3 regions of the Gordonia sp. YC-XJ4 genome follow, and region 1 is predicted to be linked to each of the others. Evidence: predicted binding sites of a transcription regulator. Region 1 holds the regulator's gene; each other region holds the start of a gene.
What was found. The regulator LexA, encoded in region 1, represses DNA repair genes until DNA is damaged. The targets are predictions, from matches to a motif close to CGAACANNTGTTCG.
Positions count from the first base shown of each region.

Region 2: a site for LexA is predicted at 1,164-1,177, ahead of AC5ZH6_RS15165 (SAV_6107 family HEPN domain-containing protein). Genes of this name have one in related genera too.
Region 3: a site for LexA is predicted at 913-926, ahead of AC5ZH6_RS05920 (HNH endonuclease signature motif containing protein). Genes of this name have one in related genera too.

Region 1 is NZ_CM183447.1:2,550,812-2,553,011, reverse strand. It holds gene AC5ZH6_RS11285 (LysM peptidoglycan-binding domain-containing protein) at 1-500, opposite strand, end outside; gene lexA (transcriptional repressor LexA) at 709-1,440, shown strand; gene AC5ZH6_RS11275 (putative PEP-binding protein) at 1,478-2,200, opposite strand, start outside.
Region 2 is NZ_CM183447.1:3,434,059-3,436,258, reverse strand. It holds gene AC5ZH6_RS15175 (phytoene desaturase family protein) at 1-331, opposite strand, end outside; gene AC5ZH6_RS15170 (GNAT family N-acetyltransferase) at 328-1,026, opposite strand; gene AC5ZH6_RS15165 (SAV_6107 family HEPN domain-containing protein) at 1,337-1,804, shown strand; gene AC5ZH6_RS15160 (SCO2097 family morphological protein) at 2,026-2,200, shown strand, end outside.
Region 3 is NZ_CM183447.1:1,324,708-1,326,907, forward strand. It holds gene AC5ZH6_RS05915 (phospholipase D-like domain-containing protein) at 1-459, opposite strand, end outside; gene AC5ZH6_RS05920 (HNH endonuclease signature motif containing protein) at 931-2,200, shown strand, end outside.

The sequences.
Region 1 (2,200 bases):
TTCAGCGATTCCCCGGCACGTACGTGCACGACCTCGGTGGCCGCGGGCGTCGGCGTGGTCGACTGCTGGTAGTCGCTACCGGCCACGGCCACCAGCCACACCAGCAGCGCCAGGGCGACACCGGTCAGCACGGCCACCATCGCACCGGTACGGCGAGCGGTGCGGTGCGCGGTGACCCGCGGGCCGACCGGAGTTGCGCAACGGGTGCCCGCAACCGCCGGAAGGCGGCGCGCACCGGTCCGGGCCGGGCCCGCATATGCCGGTCGTCGGCGGGCCGGGTCGCGCTCGAGCGTGCGCCGCTCTGGGAGGCGACGGTCGGACGACCGGTGTTCGGGCGCGCGGTGTTCGAGCACCCGGTGTTCGAGCGCCCGGTGCTCGACGGTTGCGCGGGCCGGCATCGACGCCCCGCGGCGAACGGCGGCGGCGCGGTGAGCCGTCCGGCGGGACCGAACGGGCAGGTCGTTGGTGCCCGGCGCGGTGGGCAGAAGTACGGTCGGCATGGCGTCTCCCTATCTCGATCATGCATTCGAAGAACGGATGTTCGAGTTCTACCACGGGGCACCGACAATTTCTCGCGACACGTCGAACACATGTTTGAGGTTGCCTGTCGCCTCGGCTACCCTGGCCGGTGTTCAGCTCTCCACAGGGCCCGTCAACCAGGGCGTACCCCGCGAGGATGTGCGCACCGACCGAAAGGATGCGAACCCCATGAGTGAGAAGAAGGGCCGCTCGGGTGACCCCGACGCGGCGACCGTCACCGATCCGGACGACGCCGTCGCGACCGGCCCGATCGATCCCGCGGCCGTCGAGGCCGCGCTCACCCCGCGCCAGAAGGGCGTGCTCGATGTGATCCGCAAGTCCGTGCGCGAACGCGGGTATCCGCCGAGCATCCGCGAGATCGGCGACGCCGTCGGCCTGGCGTCGACCTCATCGGTCGCGCATCAGCTGCGAACCCTCGAGCGCAAGGGTCTGCTCAAACGCGATCACAACCGACCCCGCGCGGTGAACGTCCAGGACGGCGATCCCACGCCCACCGACGACAACCCGAATGCGTCGAACCTCCCCACGCCGACGTTCGTGCCGGTTCTGGGACGTATCGCGGCCGGCGGGCCGATCCTGGCCGAGGAGGCCGTCGAGGATGTCTTCCCGCTGCCGCGTGAACTCGTTGGCGACGGGTCACTGTTCCTGCTGCGCGTCGTCGGTGAATCGATGATCGACGCGGCCATCTGCGACGGCGACTGGGTGGTCGTTCGTCAACAGAACGTCGCCGACAACGGCGACATCGTCGCGGCGATGATCGACGGCGAGGCGACGGTCAAGACCTTCAAGCGCAAGGACGGCCATGTGTGGCTGATGCCGCACAACGACCTGTTCGAGCCCATCCCCGGCGACGACGCCGCGGTGCTGGGCAAGGTCGTGACGGTGATGCGCCGCATCTGAGCGGAGTCACACCCGCCGGCCCGCTCAGCCGAACGGCTCAGCTGCGCAACGCTTCCGCGGCCGCGGCACGCGCATCGGCCGGTGAGGCGGTCGCCAGTGCAGCCTGCGCGGCGGAGCGGCACGCCTCGCGGTCGACCTCGGCGAGCTTCGCTCCCACCGCGGGCGCCGCGGCCGGGGCGCTCGACAGCGAGGTGACGCCGAGCCCGACCAGGACACACGCGAGCAGCGGATCGGCGGCGGCCTCGCCGCACACCCCGACCGGTGTCGCACTGCGGGTGCCCGCCTCGGCGACGGTGGCGATCAGCGAGAGCACCGCAGGCTGCCACGGGTCGGTGAGCCCGGCGAGCTCGGCCGACATCCGGTCGGCGGCCATTGTGTACTGCGTCAGATCGTTGGTGCCGATCGAGACGAAGTCGACCTCGGCGAGGATCGCCGGAGCGAGGATCGCCGCCGAGGGGATCTCGATCATCACCCCCGCCACCAGCCCGCGACCGCGGACCTCGGCAGCGAATTCGGCGGCTTCAGCGGCCGAGGCGATCATCGGCGCCATCACCCAGGGCGTGGTGCCGGTCGCCTGCGCGGCGCGGGCGATCGCGTCGAGTTGACCGGCACGGATCTCGGGATGTGTCGCGGCGATCCGGTTGCCTCGTACGCCCAGTGCGGGATTCGCCTCGGTGCCGTGATCGACGAACTTCAGCGGCTTGTCCGAGCCGGCATCGAGCGTCCGGACCACGACCTTCTTGCCGTCGAAGGCCTCGAT
Region 2 (2,200 bases), 880 kb from region 1:
TGGCGTCGAGGTCGGTGCGGAAGACGATCGGACCGGCGGTGTCGGTCGCCGGACAGAACGCCCACGGGTCGCAGTCGAGGTAGGTCAGGCCGGCGTCGGCGAGTGCTAGTTCGTCGAGGACCGGGGAGTGGCGGATCATCAGGTGCGCCGACGAGCCCCGGTCGACGCGATAGCCGGGAAAGCGTTCGATGGTCGACACCGCCCCACCGGGGATGGTGTCGCGCTCGACGACGCTCACCGAGCGCCCGGCCCGGGCCAGATAGGCGGCCGCGACCAGCCCGTTGTGGCCGGCGCCGACGACGATCGCATCGCCCACCGGGTGCCCGGTCATCGGGTGCGGTCGGATTCGCCGGGAACGATGGGACCGGCGGCGGCGCCCGGCACGATCGTGGGTGCGGCCAGGGGTAGTCGTCGCCCGAGGAAAGCGAACGGGCGCGGGTCGCCGGTGAAGGTGAATCCGCGCAGCACGTCACCGAATCCCATGCGCCGGTACAACGCCCAGGCGCGGTTGCCCTCGTCGGCGATTTCCGGGGTGGACAACAGGACGTGGTGTTCGGGTCGGTCGGCGAGCAGGCGATGCAGCAACCATTCACCGATCCGATGCCCCTGGGCACTCGGATGGACGTGGAGTTCGGTCAGCTCGAAGTAGTCCTCGGTGATCTCATCGATGACCCGCGGGTCCCGACCGGTCGATCGCAAGCCGGCGCGGAGTTGCTGATTCCACCATTGGTCGCGCGCTCCGCGATAGCCGTAGGCGATGCCGACGAGCACCTCATCGCCGCCGGGGGACAGGGGCGGCTCCAACCGTCGGCGGACGAGGTCCAGCGAGCCGTCCTCGGCGTGGGGCGCGGTCGCGATCGCGCCGTAGGCCTCCCAGCCGGGTCGACGGATGTGCTCGCGCCACAATCCGGCGCGATGCATCTCGGTCCCGCGTGGGTAATTCATCGCTGTGACGTAGATCTCGAGCGCGGGACCGAGCCAGACCGCACAGTCACGTCCGTCGAGACGGGCGATCCGAATCGTCACGTGCGGTCCTTCCTGTCGTCGTTCCTTGCACCCCGGCCGAGTGCGGCATTGTGTCGGTGGCGTCGGGCATGGTGTTGCGCATCGGGTTGCCCGCACGCCTTGCTCCGGCGACCAGATCTGACTAATATTGAATCTGTCGAACGGGTGTTCGATGAATGTGCCTCCGCAAGCTGTTCGCCGCCACCCGACGACCGACGCGGTCCGGCGGTGGGCGAGGGAAGCGCCTGCCCTCGGACCGCGTTGACCCGAGGGAACGGCCGGTACAGCCCAACTGGCCGCCCGTGAGCACCGCGACAACGGAGGGAGGCCCATGATGACACGTCGAACGACCACACAGGTCGAGGTGGATCCGATCGTGGTCGGGCGCGCACGTGACCTGCTCGAACGTGCCGATCTCCTTCTCGAGAACGCCGACGGGATCACCGACGACGCCGAACGCTTCCGGCAGCTGTACCTCACCGCGCTGCGGGCCGCCGGCGCCGCACTGGCCATCGGTGAGCCGACCAGCGGCCGTTCGACGCGCGGGTTGTCGTCGAACGCGTGGAATCGTCTGGCGGTGATCATGCCGGATCTGGCCGAACAGGCCGAACGCTTCGCCGCATGGTCTGTTCTTCGAATGAACATCGAGGCCGGATTGGAGCGAGACGTCGATCCCGTCGTCGTCGCCGAGCTGCATCGCCTGGTGTTGACATTCCTGGACACGGTCGAGGGCGTGGTGATCGCCTACGAACAAGGCGGACATGGTGCGCAATCCGGATCGCTGGCACATCCTGCGTGATGCGCCACAACCCGTTGGGGGTCACGCATCGATGCCTCACCACGTCATCGCATAGGCGCCGGTAACAGCCCCGAACACAAAAACGATCCAACGAGTGCGGTTATGGTGGTCGCCGCCGGAATCACCTCGTATCATGGTCGTAGGCCGCGAACACAGTCATCAGGCGAGTATCGCGGCGAACATCTCGTCGATGGCTCGTCGGTAACAGGTAAGGAGGGTCGGTGCCACTCTCGGAGCACGAGCAGCGCATGCTCGAAGAGATCGAAAGCGCTCTGTACGCGGAGGACCCGAAGTTCGCGTCCAGCGTTACCCGGCGCCGCCTCGGGCGGTCGACCGGTCGTCGCCGCATCCAGGCGGCCGTCGTTTTCGTCCTCGGTCTCGCGCTGTTGATCGTGG
Region 3 (2,200 bases), 1.2 Mb from region 1:
CGGCGTGGCCCGCTGTTTCCAGTCGGCGAGGCACGAGCGTGCTTCGTCGACCGTGTCGGGACTGTCGGTCAGCACGACGGCCTCCTGCAGCACGGCCTGCGAGCGGTCCGAGACGTTGGCCGACCCGACGGCCACGAACGCGTCGGAGTCGTCGGTGGCATCACAGAGCAGCATCTTGGCGTGTAGGTGAGGCAGCGAATAGACCCGCACGTCTGCCTTGAGCCACGCCAACAGCGAATGGGGGTTGGTCGACTTCTGTTCCACGGCCCGGACCGTGGCGTCGACGATGATCGACGACCCGGATCGCAGCGGAAGGTGGGTGGGCGCGTCGGCGCCCACAGAGGCGATCGCCGCGGTCACCGAGTGTTGCCGAGCGGCGATGAGGGGAGTGAGTTGGGTCCACACCGAACCGGTGAGGAGTCGGGCCGTGCGGTTGGTGCCAAGTCCGAGGGTGTCCACGAGGACTCACAGTAGAGGGCCGTCGCCGTGCTCCACCAGAGTGCGGCGCCCCTCCGATGGTCGAGTCGATCCCGGCGAGCCGACCCCCTCCGATGGTCGAGGTGTGAGGCGCCCCAGGCGCCGAACCTCGAGACCCCCGTAGCCGATTGCTGGACCTGCCCGCGCCGGAGACTCACCGAGCCGCCACCCCCTCCGATGGTCCATCCAATCGCCGCGCCGCCCCCCCACATCGATGGTCCATCCATTCGCCGCGCCGCCCCCTCCGATGGTCGAGGTGTGAGGCGCCCCGGCGCCGAACCTCGAGACCCCCGCAACCGATCGCTGGACCTACCCCACGACCAGGGTCAGGTACGCAAGGCGACCACATTCTGGGCGTTATGTGCGCCCCCTCCGCCCGGCACATCAATGCCCCAAACCATCCCTCGACCAGCGAGGATCAGTTTTGTCAGACCCCGAAGGTATGTTCGATTCATGTCCTCCGAGATCCCGCTCGACCGCGACGCTATCGCCGATGCCGTCGGCGTGCCGAGCCCGACGGATCTGTGGCTTGCGGGCGCGCATGACGAGCAGCCGAAGTCGTTCTTGGAGCAGATTCCCGAGGATGAGGACCTCTCGAAGACCGATCTGGTCGAGGTCATCGCGCATAGCGCCGCGACGATCTCGGCGGCGCACTACCGGATGCTGCAGGGCATCTCGCTGCTTCATGAGGCGCACGAGGAGGAGTACGGATGCGAGGTCGCCGAGAAGACCTCCGGTGAGTCGAGTCTTGTGGAAATCGCCGAGTCGGCGGCGAAGGCGGTCTGCGGAGTCGATCCGCGCGAGCAGTTCGGTCCGGACGGCTTGGACCGTACGGTCGCCGACGTCGGGGCCGTACTGTCGATGTCTCCGGCCGCCGCCAAAGAGATGATCAAGCTGGCCGAGGCTGCCCGCTATCGGCTGCCGTCGACCGGCGCGATGCTCGGATTCGGTCGAATTGACCTGCAACGTTTCAAGATTGTGGCTGCTGCGACCGAACTGTGTGATCCGGAGCTGCTTCCGGAGATCGACGTGAAGTTGTCGGCCATGATCGGTTCCCGTGATCAGATGTCGACGCAACGGTTCACCAACATGGTCAAGCGGGTGGTCTCCAAGGTCGACCGGTCGGTGTCTCGGCGTCATCGGGAGCGGGCACATTCTGACCGGGGCGTCGCGATCGGGCCCGATCGATTCCGGCCGGGCCAGGCGCGGATGACCGCGCAGTTGCCCACCGCCGACGGCGCTCTGGTCGGCACGCAACTCGATGCGATGGCCGAGGGCGTTCACAAGGATGACCCGCGGACCAAGAAGCAGCGGCGCGCTGACGCGTTGATCGCCCTGACGCAGGGACGCGATCGCCTCGCCTGCGAATGCGAGGACTGCACCGCGGTCGCGGATGACAGCGACAGAGACGTCGCACCCGACGACTCAGCGGTGCTCGATGCCGAAGCGCCGCAGTATGATCCGGATGCCGATGAGGCGCAAGCCCCAGAAGCGGAGCAGCTCGCAGAGCACGAACAAACCCCAGAGGAAGCGCAGACGGAGTGCACCTGCGAGTGCGCCGACCATCGTCACGAGCCGGCGGGCCCTCGCGGGACGATCTTCGTCGTGGCCAACGAGTCGACGCTGGCCGGCGAGGACGACGATGACGCGCTCATCGACGGATACGGTCCGATCGACGCCGACGCCGTCCGTCAACTCGCCGAGGCAGAGTTCACCCGCAAGG